4 regions of the Alteromonas sp. CNT1-28 genome follow, and region 1 is predicted to be linked to each of the others. Evidence: predicted binding sites of a transcription regulator. Region 1 holds the regulator's gene; each other region holds the start of a gene.

Evidence for each region. Region 1 encodes FNR, which switches genes on or off when oxygen is low (the NO sensors DNR and NnrR bind a similar motif). Its sites were predicted from a motif close to TTGATCTAGATCAA; they were not measured.
Region 2: MHN02_RS19120 (OmpW family outer membrane protein) is a predicted target of FNR. The motif match lies at 1,119-1,132, and genes of this name have one in related genera.
Region 3: MHN02_RS01145 (cytochrome ubiquinol oxidase subunit I) is a predicted target of FNR. The motif match lies at 1,198-1,211, and genes of this name have one in related genera.
Region 4: MHN02_RS13995 (PRC-barrel domain-containing protein) is a predicted target of FNR. The motif match lies at 1,000-1,013, and genes of this name have one in related genera.

Annotation. Positions count from the first base shown of each region.
Region 1 covers NZ_JAKREZ010000040.1:11,780-14,896, reverse strand. The annotation lists gene uspE (universal stress protein UspE) at 1-871, opposite strand, end outside; gene fnr (fumarate/nitrate reduction transcriptional regulator Fnr) at 1,116-1,853, opposite strand; gene MHN02_RS18760 (sulfite exporter TauE/SafE family protein) at 1,899-2,558, opposite strand; gene ccoS (cbb3-type cytochrome oxidase assembly protein CcoS) at 2,545-2,775, opposite strand; gene MHN02_RS18750 (heavy metal translocating P-type ATPase) at 2,777-3,117, opposite strand, start outside.
Region 2 covers NZ_JAKREZ010000042.1:2,139-5,255, reverse strand. The annotation lists gene MHN02_RS19130 (Sua5/YciO/YrdC/YwlC family protein) at 1-82, shown strand, start outside; gene hemF (oxygen-dependent coproporphyrinogen oxidase) at 79-1,011, shown strand; gene MHN02_RS19120 (OmpW family outer membrane protein) at 1,246-1,926, shown strand; gene MHN02_RS19115 (group II truncated hemoglobin) at 2,051-2,482, opposite strand; gene aroE (shikimate dehydrogenase) at 2,481-3,117, shown strand, end outside.
Region 3 covers NZ_JAKREZ010000001.1:260,744-263,860, forward strand. The annotation lists gene MHN02_RS01135 (sigma-54-dependent Fis family transcriptional regulator) at 1-332, opposite strand, end outside; gene MHN02_RS01140 (DUF3365 domain-containing protein) at 488-1,093, shown strand; gene MHN02_RS01145 (cytochrome ubiquinol oxidase subunit I) at 1,421-3,001, shown strand; gene cydB (cytochrome d ubiquinol oxidase subunit II) at 2,998-3,117, shown strand, end outside.
Region 4 covers NZ_JAKREZ010000022.1:25,942-29,058, forward strand. The annotation lists gene MHN02_RS13985 (hypothetical protein) at 22-189, opposite strand; gene MHN02_RS13990 (DUF413 domain-containing protein) at 589-945, shown strand; gene MHN02_RS13995 (PRC-barrel domain-containing protein) at 1,138-1,887, shown strand; gene MHN02_RS14000 (metalloregulator ArsR/SmtB family transcription factor) at 1,984-2,295, opposite strand; gene MHN02_RS14005 (rhodanese-like domain-containing protein) at 2,480-2,830, shown strand; gene MHN02_RS14010 (LysR family transcriptional regulator) at 2,887-3,117, shown strand, end outside.

The DNA of each region.
Region 1 (3,117 bases):
AATTGAGTTCGTCGATCACGTGTTCTGCAGTGTTACCAATTAGGGCCGCTGAAATGCCCACACGGCCAACGGTACCAATAACAACCAGCTCTGCATCCAGTGTTTTTGCCACTAGCGGGATGACCTTTTCCGGAAGGCCTTCTCTTACTACGCATTTGTTCTCAGGAATACCGTACTTTAACGCGTGACTACGCATTTCTTTTAAATGATGATTTTTTACCGCGTCGTGATAGGTATCGGGGTCGAACTCAGGCACTTCTATGGCGATATTAAGTGGTGTAGAAGGGTAACTGTTGACCAAATTTACGCTCCCTTTCAATAAAGAGGCGTAGTCGTTAGCAATGAGGGTGAGCTTATCGTTAAGTGCGGCGTGCTCATCGTCTTCACTGCCTACGTTTACTGCAGCAATAATCTCTCCTCCTTCTGGCCAGTCGTGCTCTTTAACGAGCAATACTGGCCGAGGGCATTTACGCATTAAATGCCAGTCGGTGGGGGTGAAAATAACAGAAGCAAGATCGTCGTGCTTTTTGGTTGCCTTTACCACTAAATCTATCTGATTGTTTAGGGTGTAGTAAATAATCGACTCATACGCACGATTATTCCATTCTACAACGATATCAGTTTCAGTGAATCCTTGTTCTCTTAAGTGGGTGGCAAGCCATTTTGCATGCTCCTTTGTAACTGCATCGCGCATTGACTCGCGCTCATCCGGGCTAAGCATGGTCGTCATATCATAAGATAAGTCGTATACCACCATCATGGCGGTAACTGAAGCGCCTGTTTTTGAAGCGAGTTCATAAGCACGGCTCAGTGCAGGTTGGTTATCGCGCTCGGCATCTACCACGGCCAGAATTCGTTTACACTCAATCATAACGTCCCCCTAACTACGAAACTTAGTAGCGGCTGTCGAAATCGAAGCTTTCTAATACTAACTATAAACGACATTGGGAAAAACGTAAGTTGTTTTAGATCAAGAATTTTACGAGGCGACCATGAGTGAACGTACCTAATTGAATATGGAGCAACCGGCGTGGCGCTGAAAGGGTAGATAGGTGGCTAACACAGGTTACAAAAAAGCGCGCTTAGTGCGCGCCTTATTTAACACTTAAAAAGGACTAACCGCAGACAACGCTAGGGCCGTTAAGCGCCGCTAGTTTGGTGTTTAGCCTATCGAAATCCAAAATAGTAATAAGCTTGCCGTCTACCTTTATGATGTTGTCTTTTTGAAAACGGCTTAACAGACGGCTAATCGTTTCAATCGTTAATCCTAAATAGTTTCCAATTTCGTTGCGCGTCATGGTTAAGTGGAATTCTCTATGGGAAAAGCCACGCTCTTCAAAGCGTTGCGACAGGTGTGAGATGAAATACAGTAAGCGCTCTTCTGCAGTTCGCTTGTTTAAAAGCATGATCATGTCGTGATCTTGTTTTATTTCAGCGCTCATGAAGCTCATGATCTGGTGGCGTAGCTTTGGAAATTGCACTGACATTTCGTCGAGGGTCTCGTAGGGAAGCTCACACACCATGGCAGTTTCTAACGCAGAAGTATAGCTTTGGTGTTTATTCTCTCTTAGTGCATCGAAACCGATAATATCACCAGGAAAGTGGAAGCCGGTAATCTGTTCTTCACCTTCGGTATTAGTCACAAATGATTTGAATGAACCGGTTCTCACTGCAAATAGAGAACGGAATTTATCACCAGTTTGAATCAGCGTGTCACCTTTATGAAGCGGCTTCTTGCGTTCAATAATATCGTCAAGAGACTCGATTTCTGTTTTGTTTAACGCCACCGGTAAACACAGGTGACTGAAACTACAGTTTTGACAGTGAATAGAAAATTGGCTTCCTTTGCTCATAATGCACGCTCTCTAAAAGAATACCCGACAATAATACACCCATTTTTAAACGATTGCGCCATGAATAAGATAAGCTGCATATATTGCCATTATTACTGCAATAATTTGTCTAAAATGGTTATGTTGAAAACTTTGAACAATATATTGGCTACCAGCGCTTGCGGCGAGCAAGGTGGGTAATGTACCCAAACCGAAGAAGAACATAATAGCAGCGCCTTCTAGCGCGTTACCCGCCGCGAGAGACCAGGTAAGTGTGGAATACACCAAACCGCAAGGAAGCCAACCCCAAATAAAACCATAAGGCAACGCACTTAAAGGGGTCTTAAATGGCAAAAAGCGTTTTGAAAGCGGCTGGACTTTGGAAAATAGGCCTTTACCCGCATTTTCCAGCACCGTTAAGACAGTCCACCACTTACCCAAATAACACGCCAGTAGAAGCAACATGATTCCGCTAAGTAGGGAAAGGGCATAGTTGGCAAGAGGTATATAATCTGCTGCAATTTTTCCAAGTGCCCCGGTTATTGCTCCGGCGATGGTGTAGCTCACTATACGTCCCATGTTATAGGCAAGGGTATAGGGTAGTGCTGAAGCGCCTTTAGGCGATACCATCCTTAGCGCAGCGACAATTCCACCGCACATTCCCACACAGTGAACTCCGCCGGCTAAGCCGATAAGAAAGGCAGAGAAGTAGTTAATCCCTTCCATGTGGCGCTTGGCTTTTGTCTACTTTACTGTCTTGAAGTTGTTTGCGTTGCTCAGCTAGCTTTTTTTCTTCTGGCGGAAGATCATCGTCAAACAGTATGCTATACCCTTGGCGATCCAAATCTTCAAATTGATTGGTTTTCACCGCCCAAAAGAATATCACGATAGCGACGGCAACAATGATGATGGCGATTGGAATTAATACGTAAATAATACTCATGCTATTTGCTCAAAAGTCGCGTTGAGTTTGTGACCACAATGATACTGCTTAACGACATACCAACAACAGCCATCCACGGTGAAAGTAGGCCTGATACGGCGAAAGGTAAGATCAAAACGTTGTAACCTACCGACCAGCCAATATTTTGCCTTATTTTTTGCTTCACTTGGTGCGCAGTTCGAATAAGTTCTGGTACAGAAAGCAGCTGATCGCCAAGCAGTATCACGTCGGCGGCAGTTTTAGCCACGTCTGTGGCATTACCCACTGCAATTGCCACATCAGCGCTGGCAAGAACTGGAGCGTCGTTAATACCGTCACCCATCATCATTACTTTTGCCCCCG
Region 2 (3,117 bases), on a different contig from region 1:
CTATGTCGAAGGGGAAGTAGGCGGTGCAACTAAACCCAGTACCATTCGCGATGGTGACACAGCAGAGGTAATAAGAGCATGACATCAGCAGAATTACTGGACGGTAAAAATGCCGCTGAAGTAATAGAACAAGTAAAAAGCTATTTACTAGGGCTGCAAGACACCATTTGCCAAACCCTTGAACTTGCCGATGGTAAGGGCCAGTTTGTTGAAGACAGCTGGCAGCGAGAAGAAGGTGGCGGTGGCCGTTCTCGAGTACTAAAAAATGGCGCGGTGATTGAACAAGGCGGCGTTAACTTTTCTCATGTGTTTGGCAGTCAAATGCCGGCTTCAGCAACGGCTAATCGGCCTGAGCTTGCGGGAAGAAACTTTCAAGCAATGGGTGTATCACTCGTTATTCATCCACATAACCCTTATATCCCAACGTCACATGCTAATGTTCGCTTTTTCATTGCAGAAAAAGAGGGTGAAGCACCTATCTGGTGGTTTGGCGGCGGCTTCGACTTGACGCCATTTTATCCGTTTAAAGATGACGTTGTACACTGGCATGATACCGCTAAAAAATTATGTAAGCCGTTTGGCGATGATGTCTACCCTAAGTATAAAAAGTGGTGCGACGACTACTTTTACTTAAAGCATCGCAATGAAACTCGCGGAGTGGGCGGTTTATTCTTCGACGACCTGAATGAATGGGGCTTTGAACAGTCATTTGCATTTATGCAGGCTGTTGGTAATGGCTTCATCGATGCTTACGTTCCTATTGTTGAGCGCCGTAAGCAAACCGATTTCGGCGAAAGAGAGCGTGATTTCCAACTTTATCGCCGGGGCCGCTACGTTGAGTTTAACCTTGTATTCGACCGAGGCACTTTATTTGGACTGCAAACCGGCGGGCGCACCGAATCTATCTTAATGTCGATGCCGCCGCTAGCGCGCTGGGAGTATTGTTATACACCTGCACCGGGTAGCGCCGAAGCCAAGCTGACAGACTGGTTAAAACCTACTGATTGGTGATTAATTATTAAATAAGGCTGCGCTTAAATCCTTAAGCGGACCGCCGATAGCAGCTTTCACCTTTAATGACTAAAAAACGCCGCATTAACGTTAATGCGGCGTTTTTTTTGATCTATATCAAGGTCGAATATCTTCAGTGTTTCAGTGAGTTATCAAGCTTGCGCTGGATCAATGTTTCTCATAACCACAGGCGTAAAGTAGCCCTATCTTAGTTAACCACAAATGAGACATATCATGCGCAAACACTTTTTATCTGCATCTGCACTTTGCCTTACTCTTGCTGCACTCTCACCTTTAGCTAGCGCTCACCAGCAGGGCGACTGGATTGTTCGTGGCGGTCTTACTACCGTTGCTCCTGACGAATCTACTTCTAACATCGTCGCGGGTGGAACTGATCTTGGCGTTGCCCTTAATATCGATAACGATACTCAGCTAGGTTTAAATGTAGCGTACTTTATTACTGACAACATTAATATTGAGCTGCTTGCCGCAACGCCGTTTAAGCACGACGTTAATTTTTCTGTTGCTGATCCGTTAGGGACGGGTAACCAGCTTGGTGAAGTCACGCATCTTCCTCCTACGCTTACCGCAAACTACTATTTTAATGATGCCAGCTCTGCGTTTCAGCCGTACATTGGTGCAGGTATCAACTATACCTTTATATTTGATGAAGAGTTTACAGGTGCGAATGAAACAGCTGGCTTAAGCGACCTTTCGCTTGATAATTCATTTGGCTTGTCAGCACAGGTGGGAATGGATTACCAAATTGATACCAAATGGCATGTTAATGCATCGGTTCGATTCATTGATATAGATACCGAAGCAACCTTCAAAGTGGGTGATGCTGCTGGAAAGGTAAGTGATATTGAAATAGATCCTTGGGTGTATACCTTATCGGTGGGTTACACATTCTAATTATTAGTCTCACGCCTTATTAACTATGAGGCTTTCACAATTGCACTACTTTATGCGCCATAAAGAGCGTAGACAGTAACAGGGGAGTTGCGCGTTAAAAGGTTAAGCCTTTCAACGCGCTTTTTTATTTCGTATTCACCATGTGATTGGCGAGCTGATCAAGTGCGTCTATTATCTGTTGAGCTAAGGCGATATCTTCAACCGTTTTAAACATGGCTTTTCGCATGCAATACATCCACTGAGCTTTTAACTCTGGTGTTACGGTATAAGGTAGGTGGCGTGCACGCAGACGCGGGTGGCCATACTGCTGTTGATAATCATCAGGACCACCAAGCCATAAACTTAAATAGAGAAAGAACACGTGGCGAATTCTGTCTAATGGCTGGGGGTGAATAGCTAGCAGTTCATTGGCTAGTGGATCGGTTTCCATTATGTCGTAAAACGTATTTGCTAATTCCCGTACTTTCTCCTCTCCACCTATACGTTCATATGGTGTACTCTGCGAAGCACGATTATCGCTTTTCTTCTTTATATTAAATAAGTCTCGTATTCCCATGAAAAAATTCGCTGTATTCGGAAATCCTATTGCACAGAGTTTATCACCAACTATCCATCAAATGTTTGCTGAACAAGTGGGAGAAAAGATTTCTTATGAAAAGATACTTGCGCCAGTAGATGGTTTTGTAGATGCCGCCAACGCGTTTTTAGCTCAGGAAGGCGCGGTAGGTTGTAACGTCACCATGCCTTTTAAGCTTGATGCATTCAATATGGCAAAGGTGGATGACCAAGCAGCCAAAGATGCACAAGCTGTTAATACGCTGATGAATGGTGACAGCGGTGAAATATGGGGATTCAACACTGATGGTGTAGGGCTGGTAAACGACTTGCTTAACAGCGGTGTGGAAATTAAGGGTAAGCGCGTGTTGCTTATTGGTGCCGGCGGTGCAGCCCGTGGCGTAATCTCCCCGTTAATAAAAGCAGGGGCCGTTTCTTTAACCATTGCAAATAGAACCAAAGCAAAAGCTGAGGAAGTAGTAAATGCTGCCTCTAACGCTAAAGTGCAGGTGGTCGCGCTTGAAGATATCGCAGATGTTGCGCCTCATATCATTATTAATTCAACAGCCGCTAGTTTAAGCAACGAATTGCCGTGCCGTTTAAATGATGCTGTTTTACAAAACTGTGAAGTGGTGT
Region 3 (3,117 bases), on a different contig from region 1:
AACGAAAGCTTATCAATTATTTCCAAGAAACCTAATAATTCTCCGCTACCGTCGAAGATCGGGCGCATGAGGATGTCGCAGTAGCTTTGACCCTCACTGGTGGTATGAACGTGTACTACGCTAGCCGCTCGTCCTGTGGCTTTACTCTCTTGCATGGGACAATGTTCGCCGCACTTATCGCAAGATTTACTGTTGCGATGAGAGACTTGATAGCAGGTACTAAAGCCAAGCTTTATATCCACAGGGTAGGTGTCTCTGTAGGGCTGGTTGACAGCTTCAATAACGTAGCTTGGGTTAATGAAGATTGCGGGTTTATCTATCGCATCTATCATCGCTTGTACTATGGATATATTCATGGGGCGCTGAATATTAATTTGTTCTAATTTGATTTTGGCAATTTATCATATTGGCATAGAGCTTGTTCGCTGTTTGAGACAAACGGCAATACTTGGGTAGCAACTCATTCAATTCCTAGGAGAGTTTTATAATGAAAAATGGCGTAATGCTGGTGGCGATAAGCTTATTGGCAAGTAGTGCTCATTCATTGGCAGACACAGCGACTGCCAATGAGAAACAAAGTGAAAATAGTGTGCAGGAAAAAGTCAAAGAAGCGCGACTACACGCAAAAGCGCTGGGAGGCGCGCTAAAATCACGACTACAGCAAGCAATTCAATCCGGAGGGCTAGAAGCTGGCGTTAACGAATGCCAGATCGCAGCGGCTCCTATTGCTCTGGCGCTCAGTCAAAACGGGTGGGAGGTTGGGCGTACCGCGCTGAAAGTAAGGAACCCAAACAATGCGGCAGATCAATGGGAGCGTGAGCAGTTAGCATGGTTTTCACAATTACTGACCAAAGCTAAGCAAGACAATTTGGCCCCTAAAAGACCTATTGAAACTTATCAATACGATAGCGAAAGCGGTGAGTTTAGGTACATGATGGCGATTGAACAAGGTCAGGTGTGCATGGCATGCCACGGAGCCAATGTGGCACCTTCAGTAAAACAATCCATTCTAAAGCACTATCCCAGTGATCAAGCTACAGGGTTTGAATTGGGAGAATTACGAGGCGCGTTCACACTCTCATATACCCCTTAACTTTTCCTTATACTCCACTTTTTGACAATCTGCTAAGCAGCCTTTCTCTTGTGCCATATTTGTCACCTAAATGACAAATATGGCGAATGCATCGCCATCAATTGTTGCGTTGGATCAATAAGCCACACGCTCGGTCGTGGAATAATTTATCTGCACAGTACGAAAATACCGCCGTTTATCGGTAATTGCGCTTTAGCAGCCAAATTACTGATGTATGGCATAAACCGTGCTCTTGCCATGCGGCATATTCATGTGTTCATCACTGAATTTTAAACCACTTTTCTGCTAAGCGTTTAACGCGCACACGAAATACAAGGGAGATAACCCATGAGCGATACGTTAATAGAACTATCGCGGTGGCAATTTGCATTAACTGCAATGTTCCACTTTATATTTGTACCCTTAACTTTGGGGCTTAGTTTCTTACTTGCCATTATGGAATCGGTATACGTAATGACGGGTAAAGAAATTTATAAGCAGATGACCCAATTCTGGGGAAAGCTGTTTGGAATTAACTTTGCCATTGGTGTAGCCACAGGCTTAACCATGGAATTCCAGTTCGGAATGAATTGGTCTTACTATTCTCACTATGTAGGCGATATCTTCGGTGCGCCACTTGCCATCGAAGGCCTAATGGCCTTTTTCCTGGAATCTACCTTCGTGGGGTTGTTTTTCTTTGGCTGGGACAAAATGTCAAAGGTGAAGCATCTGATGGCGACTTGGCTGGTGGCCATTGGTTCAAACTTCTCTGCACTGTGGATCTTGATTGCTAACGGCTGGATGCAATACCCGGTAGGCGCTGAATTTAATTTTGAAGCCATGCGTATGGAAATGACAAGCTTTGCTGAGGTTATTTTTAACCCCGTAGCACAGGTCAAATTTGTTCACACTGTATCAGCAGGTTACGTGACCGGCGCAATGTTTGTGTTGGCAATTTCAAGTTACTACCTGCTTAATCATAAGCATATCGCCTTTGCGCGCCGTTCGTTCGCCATAGCTGCTAGCTTTGGCCTAGCCTCAACGCTTTCTGTGATCGTGCTAGGTGATGAGAGTGGTTATGAGCTTGGTGATGTACAAAAAGTGAAGCTGGCAGCAGTTGAAGCTGAGTACGAAACCCATCCTGCACCTGCGCCGTTTACCGTGTTTGGTATTCCAAACGACGAGAAGCAGGAAACCGAGTACGCCCTTCAAATTCCTTGGGCAATGGGCATTATTGCTACCCGTTCGTTAACCGAAGAAGTAAAAGGTATTAAGGATCTTAAAGAAGAGAATCGCGAGCGTATTCTAAGCGGAATTAAAGCCTATGAAGTGCTTGATGATGTAAGAAACGGCACCGCGACAGCTGAGCAACGTGCTGCATTCGATGCAAATAAAGATAGTTTAGGCTATGCCATGCTGCTAGAGCCTTTTACTGAGAACGTTTCAAACCCCTCTGATGCCGCGCTTCAACAGGCAGTAGATTACAGCATTCCGCCAGTTGCTCCTTTGTTTTGGTGTTTCCGTTTGATGGTTGCGGCTGGCTTTATCATGCTTGCGCTATTTGTGTGTGCCTTTTACTACAGCACCAAGCACAAAATTACTAAGCCACGCTGGCTATTAAAAAGCGCGCTCTACGGCTTGCCGCTTCCTTGGATTGCTTGTGAGGCTGGCTGGTTTGTCGCTGAATATGGCCGCCAGCCATGGTCAATTGCAGAGGTGCTTCCGGTGCATACGTCGGTATCTAATCTCGCCGTAAGCGACGTGGTAATAACCCTTGTAGCCTACAGTGCTTTCTACACCGGCATGTTCATTATTGGTTTTTACTTAATGAAGAAGTTTGCCAAAAAAGGGCCGATTCCCCCTGCAGATAAGCAGCCTGACACTGAATTTGATCTTATTGACCTTGATGAGCAAGGAGCAAAAGCATGATTGATTATGAATTACTAAGAGTCATTTGGTGGTGCTTGGTTGGCGTTCTGCTAATTGGCTTCGCGGTTACTGATGGCTTCGATTTGGGCGTTGGAGCTCTGCTCACGCTTATTGGT
Region 4 (3,117 bases), on a different contig from region 1:
AAATTTCACCAACTCGCTGAATTAATACTCTTCTTGGTGCAGGCGACGCTGTTTGTCACGGCGTTGCAGGTCACGCTTCTGCTTTTCCTTTACATTACTTTGACGTTTGGAATTTGGCTTTTTAGCGTGAAAATCTTCCTCTTCTACCGAGTCCCATTCATCACGCTGGTAACGATAGTCTTTACTCATTGACTTCTCTGGGTTGTTAACACACCTCAATTATTATCTTAAGCGACAAAATAGAAAACGAATTTTAATCATCGTAGCGACAAGAATTTTTGATTATTCCCATCAGTGATTTTCATAGACTTTTAACGTCCAACTCATTTACGCTCGTGTAATAGCGACGCCCGTTGCAGGGCCAATAAATAAAAACTAACATTTTACTTTAATTTCAGAAACTTAGACATATCACGCTTGAGGTTATGCCCTCGCACTTTCTGTATACTTTTCAAACGTAATCTAAAATTTAGTGTTAGATTTTATACCGTTAAAAATTTTTTATTGATAAGAGAAAAATCTTTTGTTTTATCTTCGTTTTTAATTATCTTAAAAGTGCGCTGAACAAAACATTACGTTGGGTACAACATGAAAAGTTTAGCTATTCGACAATCTGCAAAACCTTATATTGACCGTCAGAAGTTTCCATACGGTTTTCGTAAATCAGGTGACTTCAGTATTACTGAAGCCGATCTTCTAACCCACTACGGCAAAACACTGCTAGGACTTGAAAGTGGCGAATTGTCGCCTGAAAGTGATGATGAGAGACATTTCGTCGAATTCGTTACGGGTAAAGTTGAAGCTAGCAATAACCTAGAAAAAGCCTGGGCGAAATACGTCAGATTAGCAAGGGGCAAAAAGCACTTCTACACCCTTCACAGCAGTGCGAGTAACCAATCAGACTATGATGAAGACTACTCCGATGAAGAATTCGATGTAGCATAATGCTACAGCATTACTAAAAAGCTCGCTCCGGCGAGCTTTTTTGTTATTGAACAAATGATCTCAATCAACTTCAGACAAGAACAAAATGAAGAAACATTAAGGACTGTCTACACTTAGTAGTAATACAGAGTGATGTGCAGTGAATTGTGCATTTCACTCTGAAAAACGAGCCCATGCAAAGGAGGCGCAACGATGATCATTAGTTCAAAACAGCTTACTCACTTTTCTATACATGCCCTAGATGACAAAGTGGGCGGCATCCGCGATATCCTTTTCGATGACGAAACCTTCACTGTTCGCTACTTGGTCGCAGATACCAATACTTGGCTACCGCTTAGCCGTAAAGTGGTGATATCACCTATATCTGTCAAACAGTTAGATGAAGATAGTGAGTCTGTTCATATCAATATGACAGTTGATACATTAAAAAACAGCCCCTCTATTGACGAACATAAGCCTGTGTCACGTGAATACGAAGAAAATCTCTTCAAATATTTTGGTTACGGATACTACTGGATTGGACCAGGAGCTTGGGGGGAGTTCGCACATCCAAATGAACTGGTCGAATTACAGCGCGCTGAAGAGTCTGAAACTGAAAACCCGAAAAAGAGCACCAACCACCTAAGAGCAGTGGGCGAAGTTGGTGGATATGAAGTTGCTACAACCACTGATAACGTTGGCCACATCAGTAACTTCGTCATTGACACCGAAAGCTGGAAGATAATCATGCTAGTGGTAGATACCAACAACTGGCTTCCGGGTGGCAAACATCTCGCACTTCTACCTAGCGATATTGAAAGTATCGACTGGGCGGCGCACAGCGTAGTAGTGAATTTAAGTCACGACGAATTGGTTGATAGACCTGAAGTGGAAAGTGAAAAAATATCTGAAGAAGGCTATGTGCCTATGCTTTGCGAGCAATTGAATAAAAAAGGAAATTAATAACCGAAGAATGTCACTGTTGGCGATTTTTAGTTAGGAACTTTACAATGTCCGTTGTTGAAGGCGGACATTGTAGCTTAGGATACAAAAAGAAGATTACTCGCAGAAAAATTCGTACATCAAAGCAATCAAACGCTTGACGCGCTCGTCTGCTAAGCGGTAGTAAATAGTTTGACCTTCCCTTCTTGTGGCCACCATCTTTGATTCTCGCAATAAAGCAAGATGCTGAGAAATCACTGGCTGCGAGACGCTAACAACTTCGAGAAGTTCGGTTACCGATTTTTCCTCTTTCAGCAACGAACAAAGCACCATAAGGCGTGTTTTATTCGCGAATTGCTTTAGGAAGATTTCGGCTTCCGCAGCGTGTTCCATTATATCATCTGAACCTATTACCATATCCTCGGACATAAGCACTCTCTATCTGTAAAGTATTTCGGCACCAATTTAGCCATTTACTATACTAAAGTATAAGACATTTTGCCGACCTGCCAATTTATGCGACGAATCCCTGTATTTTACATTGTTTTATTACGCTGACATCAATATGTTAGATTTTACTTATTTTAACCAGGTTTAGGCAAAAAGGAAAAGTATGCTTATAGACATGAAGACTCGAATAGAAAACATAGACGATAACTTACGCACTGTATCTGCGGAGCAAGCGGCCACTGAGTGCCGAAACAATAGCGGTATACTGATTGATGTACGGGAGAGTGCCGAAGTTGCCAATCAGCCCGTACCTTCTGCGCTTCACATACCACGCGGCGTGCTCGAAATGAAGGCACTGGAACAGTTTAAAGATGCTTCAGCGCCACTTTATATTCACTGTGCATCGGGCATTCGAGCAAAACTAGCAGCAGAGCAACTTATAAAAATGGGCTATGAGAACGTTTCGGTGGTGACATGCCCTGTACCCACGATAAACCAAGCAAACCGAAAATGACTTCTTAACCACGTGTATGCTATAAGTATCGTTAATTAAGAGTTTTAAGGCGCTGTATGCTGAAATCTACGTTAGAACAATGGCGAATGTTCAAAGCCGTCGTCGATGCAGGCGGCTTTAATCAAGCTGCTGCTGAAGTTCACAAAAGTCAATCGAGCGTTCACCACGCGGTTCAAAAGCTTGAAAACGCCATTGGTGTGTCGTTGTTTGAGAATATTGGACGTAAAGTCCAGCTTTCGCCGCAAGGCGAACTTATGTATCGCCGTGCCTCTTTTTTGCTGAGCGAA